DNA from 3 places in the Thermoclostridium stercorarium subsp. stercorarium DSM 8532 genome. Region 1 is predicted to be linked to each of the others. Evidence: riboswitches for the same ligand, from Rfam matches in the RefSeq annotation. Region 1 holds a riboswitch; each other region holds the start of a gene.
The links. Region 1 has a riboswitch for thiamine pyrophosphate ahead of CST_RS04000 (thiamine-binding protein). Riboswitches for the same ligand answer to the same signal wherever they lie in the genome.

Region 1 (5,388 bases):
GTCGGGTATCCCGTCCTGAACATCCGAAACGGGATCCACGTCTGCGGAATCGGGACCATCCGTATCTGCTTCGTTCGCCAAACCGATCAGCTGCAGAATAAACTGCAGTATCATCACAATCGTGGCGGGGATGGCAAAAGTCGCGAATACTTTCTGCAGTTGGGTCAATTCATTCCACCAATTCATAAAAACCCCCTTTCTGTTTTTTATTTTAAAATTTAAAGTCAGATATTTTTTGTCAACTGGTTCGCAATCCTTTTGTATTCTGCCGACCACCAGGCGTAAATCATGGCCTGCAAAACCAGTTTAAGTCTGTCTTTTGCTCCCGGAAACGGCTCTTTAAAATCCATAAGCCGTTCATCTATTTTTCTGACAAGCGTGTCATTATCAAACCCTTCTTTCAGTTCTCCCGACAGGAGAATGTCACACAAGCACTCGTAAATTTCGCTGTCATCCATAATGTTGTCTGAGTCATCCAGCAGGTTTCCATTTACATAACTTAGCAAATTAGCTACTTTCTCAATTACAAATGTCTCGCGAAGGAAATTAATAAGTATAATTCTTGCCACCTGTTCTTTTGAATACTTCCGATCTACGGGATGAGCGACATACCCTCTCTTTATCCAGTTCTGAATTGTTCCGGGTTCCAGCCCGGTAATTTCACAAACCTGCGACAGCGTAATTCCGTTCGTAACAGAAAATAGTCCTGTAAGCAACCCCACAGGCGATACCGGCACCACCGTTCCCGGAAAATAACAAGGCGAATGCATAATTAAAAATTCCCTCCCAATTTCATGCTTTATTTTTCGGTGTAAAGCAATATAAAACCCAATTATTTCACAGTCGTGTATTCATTTAACACTGTAATATAACTGTAAAATAATATCACGTATACTCATGTTATATACTAATGAATACACATCATGATTATATGTACTTATTTAACTTTAATTAGATTATATATCATAATCTTATGTCTGTAAATAATGTTCATTTGACTATATATACTAAAATTTACTCAGTTTAAGCAGTTATATTAAAATATCTTTTTCATTCTCTTTAAATCTTAATATTTTGTAATTTTTTATGCAAATATATTTTGCTGACCCAACAGCGGAATTATCGGGCCGGAGCGCCGGCAGAAGGAAAACAATGAGTTGAATCGACCGATTAAGCAATCATGCGGATACTTTCCGGGCACAAAAAAAACCCTGCGGGAAAAAGATTTTCCATGCAGGGAAAAGCCAACAAAAATTTTATTCGACGGATTTTCAGCTACCCGGAAATTGTTAAATGGTTAAAGATTTCATCAGATATTTTTTATATTCAATAAAAACGGGAGTATAAATAATATCCCGCTTTCTGGGCCTTTCCAGCTCTATGTTTAATCTGTCAATAATTCTTCCCGGCCTCGGCCCCATCACATAGACTTCATCCGACAGATATACCGCTTCCTCTATGTCATGGGTTATAAAAAGAACGGTTTTCCGGTGCTTCTCCCATATGTTTAGCAGCCAGTCCTGCATACGATTCCGCGTTAAGGCGTCCAGCGCTCCGAAAGGCTCGTCCAGAAGCATTACAGAACCTTTCATCAGCCACGTCCTCAGGAACGCGACCCGCTGCCGCATACCGCCTGACAGTTCATCAGGGTAAGCGTCGGCAAAGTCTTCAAGGCCGAATTCAGATAACATTTTTTGAACAAAGCCGGTGTCAGTATTCTTCAAAGACCCGTCCAGTTCGAGCGGAAGCAAGATATTCTGCCGGACGTTTCTCCACGGCAATAGCAAATCCTTCTGCAGCATATATGCTATATAAGGCCTTGTAACTTTTACATCGCATCCATTAACAAATACCGACCCGGTGAAATCCTTCTCCAGGCCGGCTATAATTCTGAAAAGAGTGCTTTTTCCGCACCCGCTTGGACCTATTATGGATATGAATTTACCGTTTTCAGCGCTTAAATTGACGTTTTCCAGAGCTTTAAGCTCTTTGTTGTTCAATATATAGGATTTCGATAAATTAATTATTTCAACAGCAGGTTCCATTTCGGCCTCCATGTTTCAGCATGCAAAAATTTCAGTATGGCAAAAGGCCATATACCGGTTGCACATAGTTTTTTATTTCCGGTTTAAAAACTCATTCGTAAAAGCCTTTGACACATCTATCTTTTCGTCAATAAAACCATTTTCATAAAGCCACAGCATGTACCTTTCCCATACTTCCTGCTTTTGCATTCCCCAGTATTCCGCATCTTCCTGGTACTTTTCCGCAAGATATTTCTGGCTTTCCATAACCAGTTCCCTGTCAAGTTCAGGGACGTTTTCCAGAAGGATCTCCGCCGCTTCTTCAGGTTTTTCAATACAAAATCTGTATCCTTTTTCAACCGCCCTCATGAATTTACGGACCACTTCGTTGTTTTCTTCAATCATTTTTTCGCTCGTTATAATGACCGGGGTGTAATAATCAAAAATATCGGACAGTTTTCTAAGCTCAATATAATTCAGCTCAATCCCTCTCAGCTTCGCCTCAATCCCCGTCCATCCTTCAAAAATCCACGCAAAATCCACTTCTCCCGTGGTTGACACCTGAAAGAAATCGGCATCACCCGTTGTAAGAATGTTAAGTTTTGACGGATCGGCCCCTTCCTGTTCCATCAAATAACGCAGCGTTGCTTCCTCGACCGGAGAGCCCCATCCTCCGTATTTTTTGTTTTCAAAATCCTTCGGCGAAGTTATGCCTTTTTCGGCAAGCGACGCGAATCCCGACGTGTTATGCTGGATCACCGCTGCAATGGATACAATGGGTATGTTCTCCGCACGGGCAAAAGTCACCGCTTCCTGATAACTTATTCCAAACTGGGCGGAACCCGCGGCAACAATCTGCTCAGCAGTCCCCTCCTGGGGCTGAACGATGGTTACATCAAGACCTTCATCCTCAAAATATCCTTTGCTTAACGCAACATACAGTCCGGTATGGTTTGTGTTCGGTGTCCAGTCCAGAACGGCAGTAGCCTTTATTTTATCATTTATGTTATCCGTTACTTTATCCGTTTTCTGCGCTCCACATCCTGTCGTAAGCGCTATTATGCAAACCAATACTAATATCGACATATATTTTTTCATAACGGAATTCTCCTCCTTATAACTTTCTTTTCAATAAAGGATATTGCGTAGAAAATTGCCAGACTGAGCACAATAATAATCATAACGTCGGCAAACAGCGCCGCGGTTTTAAATGTCTTCATTGAACGGGTAAGGAAAATACCCAAACCTTCCTGGGCTCCCACCCATTCAGAGAGAACCGCTCCGGTAACACTGTATGCAGCCGCTATTTTCAGCCCGGAAAAAAACTGCGGCATGGCTTGCGGCACTCTGATTTTCCACATGATTTGCGACGGAGTTGCCCTCATAACCTGAAGCAGTTCATCCAGTTCGGGTTCGGTGGATGTCAATCCCTGCACAAATGCCACCGTTATAGGGAAAAAACATACCAGCCCCACTATAAGCACTTTTGGCAGAATTCCGAAACCGAACCATATCATGAAAAGCGGCGCAAGGATATACAGTGGTATTGTCTGGCTTATGATCATGTACGGCCATAAAATTTTGTACAAAGTTCTGAAGCGTACCATCAAAAGCGATACCGCAACCGAAAGTATCAGTGCCGCGGCAAACCCCAGAATAACCTCCAGTAAAGTTACGGCGGTATGCCTCATAAGTATCGGGAATGAATCAACTAAAGCCTTCACCACCATACTTGGAGCAGGTATAAGATAATCAGGTGTTTTCAGTATATACACAAGGCTCTCCCATATAATAATCAGAACAGCGAAGGAAACAGGCAGACTAAAATTATCTGTATTTATTAATTTTTTCATCCATTGTCACACCTTCAGGTTTATAATCTATTTTCACTATAGATACCACCCTGCTGGCTCCCTCATTGATGCAAATCTCCTGGGCTTTTCTGACAATATCCAGCAGTACGTCCAGTTCGCCTTCCATTGTGGTTTCCATAGGGCCGACGATGTACTTGACACCGCTTTGCTGAATTAGTTCAATAACCTTGTCAACAACCGGGTACACCCTGTCTTCGGATACGACCGGAAGAACCTGAAGGCTTACATTGGCAAGAGACATCGCAAATCACTACCTTTCCACACCGTTATTGGGCTTTTGCCATCATTCAGTTGCAACTGAATTCGGAATAATAACCTGAACCGCGTAAACAGGAAGGGTTTGATTCACAGAAACCCATTTACATAAACAAAAAACCGCCGGGAAAGGCGGTGATTGTCAAACAGTATGTAAACCCTTCCCTACGCCGGCATTACCCGGATCAGGTCTTGCGGTCGGAGCTGACTGCTCCCTCTCAGCCGTCCGTTAACGGCTCCCGCAGGCATATATTCTATTGGTTAATTTTATAATAATACTCTACCTTTCTACTGTCAAGCAAAAGCTTCCTGCTTTATTTTTTTAGGCACAGGCTTCATCAATGCAATATTACCGCCTTTATTCAGCCTTAAGAACAAAAGAACTGCCGGTAAGCCAAAGTCGGTTTTGAAGACGCGTTTAACAGTTGACCTGTAATTGCTTTACCTGTAATATATAATATTATGAAACAAGTATATTATTTGAATTTCCAGTAAAAATGTCTATAATTATAGAAATAAACGGAAAAGCAAGGAGGAAACAATTATCAATTGGTTCCTGAAAAAGAAAACATACCCAAAACCATGAATATTACCGCAAAAATTATACTCACATGTACGATATTTTTCTTAATCATTATCCTGTACCAGAACATTGAAAACGTTTTTCTGCTTTCAATCTTCGAAGTGTTTGTTTATTTGAGCATACTCATATTAATTATGGGGATAATGTTTCATTTTATTAAATTCCTGCCTGAGAAAATTTTTCCGGTATTAATCGTAATCATAAGCCTTTTACTGCGTCTGTGTTTTATTTTTCTAGTGCAGACTCCTGTTAACAGTGACTTTTTAAAAATCTACAACGCGGCAAAAGACGCAGCGGAAGGTAATAATGCCTGGCTTGGGCAAACTTACTTTACAACATGGGGATACCAAATTCCTTTTGTATATTATGAAGCCTTCATTTTAAGGATATTTGGCTCAGTCTTTGCGCTGAAACTTCTGAACGCTGCATATATGGTAGTTACAAACGTACTGATTTATCTCATTGCCAAAAAATGCGTTGATTCCCGTGCCGCATTTATTGCCGCCTTCTTATACTCGATATATCCCGCACCGATTTTACTTTCTTCAGTTCTCACCAATCAGCACATATCCCTTATGTTTTTTATGTTAAGCATTTATTTTTATTTTGTAAGTCATTGCCGATACCGTATAACATTATCAGGTTTATTTTT
Region 2 (5,388 bases), 1.2 Mb from region 1:
GAAAAAAGACAGTAATACATAAGAAAGGGTAAAGAGATACTATTTTATGGATTAGACGGATTAATGATGGAAATACCTCAAAGATTGATGATGCAGTCGTTTGTGTATGGAATGCTAAAAATATTAGGTGTTTCTTGGTTGGATCTTTATACCGTTATCGTTACAGGATTTATTTGGTGTCTGTGCATTGTAATTCAAACGATTTTATTTAAGGAAAAGTTTGATGATGATATGATTTATGACATTTTGGCTTCAATGGTGTTTTCGTTGGGAATCGGGTATGTATATCAAAAAACGGGACTGATTATTATATCAATGATTGCTCATTTTTGTGAACGTGTTTTAAGCTGCGTTATTTTTAGCAAAAAAGCATAATACCGGTTTATAATACCGAGAAATTAATACGGAGGTAGCTTAACCAGACGGTTCTGCATAAAATCCCGGGTATATGTAGATTTTATAATTTTTAGGCGAAGAATAATTAAATGGGAACTATTTTCACTACTGTACAAGATACTATTGAATAAATATAATTATTTACAAATATACTTGTCCATAACAGTTTTTATATCCGTGTGTTAAAATCAGATGCTGATCTTGGAAGGAATATGGAAGTGGATGTAAGTATAGTTGAAATTAAGGATTCAAATAAGAAGTCTCAATTTGCCGAGGAGATCCTCAGGCGTTTGCCGGAATGGTTTGGTATTGAAAAGGCTTTGATTGAATATGTAAATTGCGTGGCATCTTTGCCGTTTTGGATCGCATTGAGCCGCGACGGCAGGTGTATTGGTTTTATCTCGGTAAAAATTCATTATGGCCACACAGGAGATATTTATGCTTTGGGAGTATTGCCCGAATATCACAGGAGAGGCATAGGAAGATTATTAGTGGCTAAAGCGGAAGAATATTTGAAAAATAATAATTGTAAGTACATAATTGTGAAAACTTTAAGCGAAATGGCGGAGTATGAACCATACGAAAGAACAAGGAAATTTTACAGAAGTGTTGGTTTCGAAGAATTAATAACATTAACTGAAATGTGGGATTCCGAAAACCCTTGCTTAATTATGATTAAAAAATTATAAGTTCATGCATGCATCAGTTGTATCAGCCTGCACACGCTGAGTAATGACGGCCTATGCAGAACTTTTAGCTGTTAGGAAGCTTAAATATCATAAACTTGCTGTAAAAGCATAGAGTGCATAAAATCAATAAGCTATTGAAAGCGCTTTAATCCCTTTTGTGGAAATATCATTAGTTTCATAAAGCAGGCTCATAACTGTTGAGATTGCTGAAGCCTGATTAGCCAAAAAAACGCATACTGATTTCACTTTGAGGGGAAAGAAAAATATGAGGAAATCCAATGTAGTTCTTGCTGTTTGCAGAAGCTATGATGAAGAAAAGGTATATGAATCTGTCAGGGATGCGGTCGCTGCTCTTGGCGGCATCGGGCATTTTGTAAGTCCCGAGGAGAATATCCTCGTTAAGCCGAACCTTCTTTATCCGTCAAAAACAGAAAAGTGCATAACAACCAACCCAGCTGTTATAAAAGCAGTACTCCGCCTTCTCAGTGAAGCAGGTTACGCCCGTGTGAAGGTTGGCGATTCTCCTGCCACCGGAAGCTGCAGGCAGGCCATGAGTCAGCTCGGTTTATCGGAAGAGCAGCTTTATGGTGCCAAAATTGCCGACATGTCTCGTGAAGTCTTTGTCAGGTACCCGGAGGGAAAGGCGGCGAAAAGCTTCTGGTTCTGCGAGGAGGTTCTTCAGGCAGATGCCATTATCGGAGTATGCAAGATGAAAACCCACGCCTTTCTGAAAATAACGGGCGCAGTCAAAAATATGTATGGTTTGATCTGTGGTACAAGAAAAGCGCAAGGGCATGTAAGATATCCTAACGCGGCAAAATTCTCAGAAATGCTGGTTGACATACATAATCTGGTGAAACCGCGCCTTCATGTAATGGATGCGGTTGTCGCCATGGAAGGTAACGGCCCGGGCTCCGGAACGCCTACGGAAATGGGGCTGATTATTATTTCAGCGGATCCGGTGGCAATTGATACAGTCTTTGCCAGACTTGTGGATTTGGATCCTGTTCTTGTTCCCACGAATACTCAGGGAATGGTTGCAGGAATTGGAACATGCAGAGAGAACGAAATTGCGCTGATGCTTCTTGATAACGGGATTCTTACAGATATAAGCTTTGACGAAATGTTTTCACGCTTCGGGAAGAAGGATTTCGACGTGTCCCGTGAAAAGGATCGACTTAGCGTTCTCAGCCTGCTGTCTAAGGTTACAGGCAGATTTACAAGAAGGCCGTATATTGATGCGGGTAAGTGTGTGAAATGCGGCATATGCGTGAATCACTGCCCTGTGAAAGGCCGTGCTGTCACTTTTAAAAAAGGAAAAGATAATATTCCCGTCTACGACTACAGAAAATGCATCCGTTGTTTCTGCTGCCAGGAGATCTGTCCGCAACATGCCATTATAGTAAAATAATATCAGCACATGGTTACAACACTGCGAGGTTTCTTTATTTTACAACACAGGTAGTCTAACTGATGTGCTCGCAGTTTATATATTGATATATTCCCGTAAATGGCGATTTTTAAAATGACCGATGAATCCGTTGGCATTTCCCGAGGATTATCGGAGCTGATGCTCAGTGGGACAAATATCTGCAAAATAGTGATCTGACATACAGAAAAGTGTATTGTGCGGACGTAGCACATAGAAAGATATGTAGAGAATGGAGGAATAAAGGTCCACAGTTAAAAATAGGAATTATTCGGAAATGCCGCTTTACAAAATATTCCTTTTATACTAAAATAAATTATAAAGTAATAAGTATTAAGTAAGCACTATGGGAGCTGGTAAAACCGGCTGAGAGTGGACCTTTTAGGTCTTTACCCTTGACCTGATCTGGGTAATGCCGGCGTTGGCAAGTGCAACTCTCAGCACAATCCCATTACCTGGATTGTGCATTTTCTTTTTCCATGTGCTTGATTTCCCAGTGCTTGGTAAAGAGGAATTGGTATGTCTACCCGAAAACTCACTTTATCAGCATTACTTATTGCCTTAGGTACACTGTTAGCCCATGTTATTTATATTCCGGTAGGTGTATCCAAGTGTTTTCCCATTCAGCATACCATTAATGTTTTGTCAGGTGTGCTCCTGGGACCTGGTTATGCTTTGGCAAATGCCTTTATCATCTCACTATTAAGAAATATTCTGGGGACCGGATCCCTGCTGGCTTTTCCCGGCAGTATTTTCGGAGCTTTTTTAGCAGGACTTCTGTTTCGTAAAAGTAAAAAATATTATTTAGCTGTATTGGGGGAAGTTTTTGGAACAGGTATTTTAGGGGGTATTGCCTGTTACCCCATCGCTAAGTTTGTTTTAGGGCAGGAAGTGGCAGTATTTTTCTTTGTCCTGCCATTTTTGGTGAGTACTGCTGGTGGGAGCATTATTGGTTATTCTCTTTTAAAAATAATCGATAGAATACCTTTATTAAAAAAACTAATTGCCAAATAAGTTGTTTTATGCTCGTGTTGATGTTCTCTGTCAGGCTTCTGCAAAGGGCTGGAACAGGTGCTCGAAGAGATATGTTCAGATATAACAGAGCGCAGATAATAAAGGAGATGAAAGTTATTATGAATAAAGAATGGTCGGAAATGAACAAGATCATGCAGAAACAACTGACCAGGACATCATTCACTGATGGAATAAATACACTTTTACAGCTTCGGGAAATATTGATGCAAGAGGTCATGTCCTGGAAAGATGAGCTGGACGAAAAAGATTATTGCGCTATTCCATTCATAAATGCAAACGGTTATCACAGTAAAACTATTGCGTATTCAATATGGCACATTTCAAGAATTGAGGATATTGTTGTACATACGTTGATTAAAAATAACCGACAAGTTTTCTTTGAAGGAAATTATCAGAAGAGAATGAATTCACCTATTATTACAACAGGAAATGAGCTTGTAAAAGAGCAGATTTCCGAGTTTTCAAAGTGTCTGAATCTGGATGTCTTGTATGAGTATATTACAGCTGTTAAAACCTCCACCGACGAATGGTTAAGATCAATTGACTACACTGAGCTTAAAAGAAAGTTCGGTGATGAGGACAAACGCAGAATCCGTGAACTGAATGTTGTGAGCTCAGATGAAAAAGCAGTATGGTTGATAGATTACTGGTGCAATAAGGATGTTAAAGGACTTATACAAATGCCTTTGTCACGACACTGGATTATGCACGTTGAGGCAGGCATTCGTATTAAGAATAAGATAAAGAATAAGATTAAGTGAATACCGATTGGGAGAGATATAACGTAGAAGCATACCATTGGGAGTGTAAGTGTGAATAATTTTGATTATTGGAATCAAACCTTGTACAAATGATAATAAGCTGTGATTATGTAGAAATATATCAAATTAATTAATTTGGTATTACTTTTCATACTGATATGGAACATAAGGTAAAATCGCCCATGTAACATCATCGGCAGAAATATTTTTGTGCTCCAATTGTCTGTATCCAACGGTTGCTTGTGCACAGGGATAATCTACACAATCAAAGCAAGAATTAAGCTGTTTTGTATGTAAACATTTTAACGGCTCACATAACCCATGTCCATCCTGATAGCAGTGGCAATTGGTTGTATCACAGCCAGTGCAACGCATATCCCAAGCGGATTTACCATATACCGCATTAAGATGCGGGATTAGCATTTCTCTAAATTCTTCGGTTATACCAGTGTAATGCACGCATAAATCACATCGATGCCCACATTTGCCATAAACGGCGTTTTCTTTTGAAAACGGCTTGCGATTCGGCTTTTTCTTAATAAGTATCAGCTTCTTCACAGCTTCCAGAGTTTTTAAATCGTAAACGCTAATAAAGAGCCATTTACCATCGTGGAAGGTATGTGCACGGTCGTAAAGCTGTTGTATCTCAAGCGGAAACTCATGCCTTATTGCTTCAAACTTTTCTCTTTCTGCCTTACCGAGAACAATTTGAAAATCGTAATGGTCATCGTACAGAAATATTGCCACAACGGTTTTCTTTCCTTGCCGAAATCTTACACATGGGATACCATAATTCATTCCTGAAATCTCGTCAAGCCGATATTTGCCACGCATGAATTTTACAGTTTCTAATCTTACTTTGTCGAACTCTTTCATTATTCTCGCCTCATGAATTTATGCTATCGCCATTGCTGCAACATAAATCAGGTACTGATCTGTCCTTGTTAGCGCCATATAATGACTATACTTAATGGAAACCATACAGTTTTGATGTCTTCTACTTGAAAAGCCCATGCACTACAATCAATATCTATTACAGGAAAATAATAACATTTAAATATATAAAAGTCAATGTGAT
Region 3 (5,388 bases), 1.4 Mb from region 1:
TGACGGCGATGTACATCTGAATTTTAATGTTCGGCGCTTATGGGGTGGGTAAAATGAACAGCATTAAAACATCTTTTTTTATATTATTTTTGCTTATTACCACATTAATGTATATCTCAGGCAGTTTTGCGGTTACATACAAATATGATGATTTAGACAGGCTTGTGGAAGTGGTATACGATGACGGCACAACGGTAAAATATACATACGACGCCGCAGGAAATATACTGAAGGTGGAAGTAACCGAACCGCTTAAACTTCAGCCGATAGGGGACAAAACGGTTAATGCCGGTCAGTTACTGACTTTTACGGTAAGTGTTACAGGGAATGATAATAAAAAAGTAATTTTCGCGGCATATAATTTACCGGAAGGTGCAAAGTTTGACACGGAAACGGGAGTATTTTCATGGACGCCTGCTCTTAAACAGGTAGGAGTTCACAAGGGCATCAGGTTCGAAGCTTTAGTAGGCGATATTGTTCTTGTTGAAGAGATAACTATTACGGTAAAAGGAGTGAATACTCCTGTTGGTGAAAATGTTGAAGTTATTGATGAGAACAGCGGGACGACAGTTATTTTTGAAAAAGTGCATACACCGGGTGCTACAACCGTTACAGTTCATAATGAACTGCCTGCCGGCATATCTTCGATAGTGAATACGTTCCCTGTATATTATAACATTGAAACTAATGCCGGATTTACAGGTAAGGCGCGGGTAAAACTTAAATATGACATAAGAGGATTTGAGGAAAATGAAAATGATATAAGGCTATACCAGTTCAAGGACGGTAAGACAATAGACATAACCTCTCCGGTAAACCCGGGGGTGGGAGGTAACCCTGACACAAAAGAGAAAACCATAGAAGGGGCAGTTGAACATTTTTGTTTCTTTGGAATAGGCATTCCGAACAGGGCTCCGGTTGCAAATGCAGGAGACGATAAAACATTTGAAACCCGTTCCGATGATGGTGTAAAAGTAACGCTGGACGGCTCGTTGTCGTATGATCCGGACGCTTCTTTAAAAGGATTAAGGGAACCTGATCTCAACCCTGACGGAAGAAACATTGTGAGATACAAGTGGACAGGCCCTTTCGGGGAAGCGGAAGGAGTCAAACCTAATGTAGTCATGCCCCCGGGGATATGGGAATGCAGGCTTATCGTAAGTGACGGGTGGCTTGAATCAGAGGATACGGTTATTATACATGTCAAAAAGATAACGGAGAATGGTAGCAGTAGCGGGGACAGTGGGAAGAGTAACAACAATAATGACAGCGGTGATAAAAATATCGGAGAAAAAGAATGGGACATTGGTAAACAGGACAAGGTTTACAGCAGTTTCCCTTATGCCGTGTTTTCGGGAAGCGGTAAAATTCCCCTTTCAGTATACGGTTTGGACATAGAAATATCCGGAGATATCCACACAAACAATAATTTTCTGTTCCATGGCTTTAATTTTTCGGTGGACGGTATTTGCAAAGCAGCTGGTGAAATCGTGACATTAGGGAAACACATAAACGTTAAAAACAGGCAGGCCGGTGCGGAATTTATTGGAATGCCTGAATGGGCGGATGATATAAAATCAGAAATATTGAAAAACGGAATACGTTATTTTGCAAATAAGAGCTATAGCGGCAGTCGGGCAAGTATAACAGCGCCTTTGGCTGTTGACGGGGATGTAACAATTAATTGTGAGTCGTTAGATATCTCAGCAGGAATTTTTGCAACCGGCGGCATATCTTTAAATGTCTCCCGGCTCAAAGGCATTGAAGGTGGGAAAATTGTAATATGTTCTGAAAAGGGAAACATTGAAATAAATGCTTCGAAATTTGAGTTAAACGGGCTGATTTATGCACCGAAGGGAACGGTTGTAATAAATGCAGGAGAGTTCATACTGAGCGGACACATCATTGCGGACACCATAATTAAAAACGAAATATCAAAATAATAGGAAAAGGCTGTTTTTTGAAATCTGAGAGTATGGAGACAGAGCCGAAGTCTGTTTTGGTTTTATCGCAGGAAGTAATATTAAATATAAAAATTTATAGTCACAGTAATAAATAGAAGGTCTATAGTCGTATAAGTATTATTTTCGATTGAGTGTCAATGGTTTGACTAAGCAGGTATAATATTATATTCTGGATATAGCTGCACTGTAATTTTTTATGAAAAAGGGGTGGGGGGCAATTGAAACACCGGTTTGACATTCCCGATACCAAAAAAATAAGGCTGATTATTGACACCGATGCCAAAAACGAGGCCGACGACCAGTTTGCCATTGTGCATGCGTTACTTACGCCGAGATTTATTGTTAAAGGTATAATTGCGGCTCATTTTGGCACTCAGCGCACGGCGAAATCCATGCAGGAAAGTTATGAGGAATGTGTTAAAATACTTGAACTTATGGATTTGACCAGTGAGGTTAAAGTATATCACGGGGCCGAAGCAAAGATCCCCGATGAACATACGCCAATGCCTTCGGAAAGTGCCGACCTGATTATCCGCGAGGCCATGTCTGACAGTGATAAGCCGTTATATGTGATATTCCTCGGCCCGCTAACAGATTTGGCTTCGGCTTACCTGAAAGAGCCCGCCATTGAAAACAGGCTTACGGCGATATGGATTGGTGGCGGTGCGTGGCCAAATGGCGAAAGGGAATTTAACCTTGGCAATGACATCGACGCCGCAAACGTTGTAATGCGTTCAAACATACCGTTATGGCAGGTACCGCGTAATGTTTACACCACAATGAGGGTAAGCCTGGCGGTGAAGGTAAAGCCTTACGGCAAAATCGGCGAATATTTATTCCGGCAGCTTTATGATTTGAATTTTAAATTGAAAGACAATATGCGCTTTCCAAAAGGAGAAATGTGGAGTCTTGGAGACTCGCCGGCGGTAAGCCTGCTTTTGGATCCGCACGAGTATCATTATGAAATGAAGCCTGCGCCGCGAATAACGCCGGACATGCGGTATGTGCATTACCAGAATGAACGGTTTATAGGTGTTTATAATTACGTCGATCCGCGCTTTACACTGGAAGATTTTTTTGCTAAGCTAAAGTTGCATTATGGGGAATAAAACTGAAGGTAATTTTGAAATTTGATAAAGCACCGATAAGATCAAGGCAGAATAGTTTAGAAACAGAATAAGGCATTAAAGCTGGGGGTGCCTTCAAAGGCTGAGAAAGAGGATTATCCTCTTAACCCTTTGAACCTGATGCGGTTAGTACCGCCGGAGGGAAGCTGACTTTTATAATTATTGACATTCACGCTTACCTTCGAAGGTAAGCGTTTTTATATATTTAATGGGGTACAAAAAAGGCTTAAATCGTTAAAAAAAGAAGCAGGAGGGAAACTGCCAAATGTATACGACGCAAATGGACGCTGCCAGAAAAGGTATTATAACCGACGAAATGAGAACTGTTGCAAGAAAAGAAGGGGTGTCTGCCGAAAAAATCCGGGAACTTGTTGCCTGCGGAAGGGTGGTCATACCTGCGAACAGAAATCATAAAGGCCTTGACCCGGCAGGGATCGGTGAAGGGCTTAGAACCAAAATAAATGTTAACATAGGTATTTCGCGGGACTGCCGTAATTTTGACATTGAGCTTGAGAAGGCAAGAACGGCGATTGATTTAAAAACCGACTCAATAATGGATTTAAGTTCCTACGGCAAAACGCATGAATTCAGAAAAAAACTTATAGAAATGTCTCCGGTAATGATAGGAACGGTGCCTGTATATGACGTGACAGGCTTTTACAATAAGGAACTTGATAAAATTTCCGCCGACGAATTTTTCAATGTGGTTGAACAGCACGCAAAAGACGGTGTGGACTTTATGACCGTTCATGCAGGAATAAACAGGGAAACGGCGCGGCGTTTTAAGCAAAACCAAAGGCTTACAAACATTGTATCAAGAGGAGGGGCATTATTGTTTGCGTGGATGGAACTGACCGGAAGGGAAAACCCGTTTTATGAGCAGTTCGACAGGCTTTTGGAAATATGTGAAAAGTATGATGTAACAATTAGTCTCGGTGATGCGTTAAGGCCAGGAAGTATAAATGATTCAACTGATGCCGCGCAGATTCATGAACTTATTGTCCTGGGAGAGCTGACGAGAAGGGCATGGGAAAGGAATGTGCAGGTAATGATTGAAGGGCCTGGGCATATGGCAATGAATGAGATTGCACCCAATGTAGTTCTGGAAAAAAGGCTTTGCCATGGTGCGCCGTTTTACGTCCTTGGCCCGCTGGTCACTGATATAGCGCCCGGATACGATCACATCACCGCGGCAATTGGAGGGGCAATTGCGGCATCATGCGGTGCGGACTTTTTGTGTTATGTCACTCCTGCCGAACACCTGCGGCTTCCGGATATTAACGATATGAAAGAGGGTATTATTGCTGCAAGAATAGCAGCTCATGCCGCAGACATTGCCAAAGGTATAAGTGGGGCAAGAGAATGGGACTATAAAATGAGCGAGGCAAGGAGAAACCTTGACTGGAATTGCATGTTCGAACTTGCCCTGGATCCCGAAAAGCCGCGGAGATACAGGGAAAACTCAATCCCTGAGAATGATGATACCTGTACGATGTGCGGAAATATGTGCGCGGTAAAAAATATGAACAGAATACTAAAGGGTGAAAATATCGATATCCTGTAAAATCAATTTTTTTTACATTATCATATGAACTTTAACTGTTCAAAGTTATGTCGTGTGGAAAGGTTACTTGTTATTTTTCGTTCATATATGACGTCCTGCGGTCCTATATCACCGTACAGAACGGGGGATTTGGGATTATGCCCTGAGTAATTTTTCAACGCTGTTTTGTGGTTGTGAACCGCATAGCAGTAAACGCAGGAATGGAGGCATGTGTCATAAGCGCCGATGTCAACGCTCTCCACGCATCCGCATTCAGGGCGCTGGTTTTTGTCTTTTTTTAAATTAACAGGTTTTCCTGTTATTTTTTCAATCAGTTTGCTGTCAATGCAGCTTCCGCGTTCTATGCCAAAACGCGAGAGGTCGAGTTTCTCAGCACATGTCTGAATCTTTATGTTTTCGGTTGCGGCAATTCCGGAAAAGGCTTCGGCAATTCTGCACATTTCATCGGTGGTTATTTCTCTTAATTTAAGGTCTGACGAATTTCTGAGCGTGCATTTGTATAAATCAACAAAGCTGATTATACACCTGCCGGTATACCGGCTTAAATTTTTCGCAAGACGGCCGAAGTAATCGGCTTGAATGTCAGTGGTTATACCGTCGTTTAGAATTATAGGATCATAACGCCATATTACCCTGTCGGGACCTATCATGTCAGACAGCGCCTTAAATGTGTCTATTAATTTCCTTTTATCAGGTATGTTTCTTTCAATACTGTTATCATACGGAGTCAGAG

Region 2: another riboswitch for thiamine pyrophosphate. It lies ahead of thiW (energy coupling factor transporter S component ThiW); the one in region 1 lies ahead of CST_RS04000 (thiamine-binding protein).
Region 3: another riboswitch for thiamine pyrophosphate. It lies ahead of thiC (phosphomethylpyrimidine synthase ThiC); the one in region 1 lies ahead of CST_RS04000 (thiamine-binding protein).

The regions. Positions count from the first base shown of each region.
Region 1 is NC_020134.1:898,156-903,543, reverse strand. It holds gene CST_RS04025 (hypothetical protein) at 1-186, opposite strand, end outside; gene CST_RS04020 (DUF1836 domain-containing protein) at 225-770, opposite strand; gene CST_RS04015 (ABC transporter ATP-binding protein) at 1,290-2,045, opposite strand; gene CST_RS04010 (ABC transporter substrate-binding protein) at 2,118-3,122, opposite strand; gene CST_RS04005 (ABC transporter permease) at 3,119-3,877, opposite strand; gene CST_RS04000 (thiamine-binding protein) at 3,852-4,139, opposite strand; TPP riboswitch at 4,299-4,406, opposite strand; gene CST_RS03995 (glycosyltransferase family 39 protein) at 4,703-5,388, shown strand, end outside.
Region 2 is NC_020134.1:2,117,214-2,122,601, reverse strand. It holds gene CST_RS09070 (CPBP family glutamic-type intramembrane protease) at 88-375, shown strand; gene CST_RS09065 (GNAT family N-acetyltransferase) at 609-1,085, shown strand; gene CST_RS09060 (DUF362 domain-containing protein) at 1,351-2,496, shown strand; TPP riboswitch at 2,851-2,958, shown strand; gene thiW (energy coupling factor transporter S component ThiW) at 3,034-3,528, shown strand; gene CST_RS09050 (hypothetical protein) at 3,600-4,310, shown strand; gene CST_RS09045 (DUF3788 domain-containing protein) at 4,452-5,186, opposite strand.
Region 3 is NC_020134.1:2,521,219-2,526,606, reverse strand. It holds gene CST_RS10930 (putative Ig domain-containing protein) at 54-1,943, shown strand; gene CST_RS10925 (nucleoside hydrolase) at 2,183-3,073, shown strand; TPP riboswitch at 3,147-3,252, shown strand; gene thiC (phosphomethylpyrimidine synthase ThiC) at 3,357-4,655, shown strand; gene CST_RS10915 (DUF1848 domain-containing protein) at 4,676-5,388, opposite strand, start outside.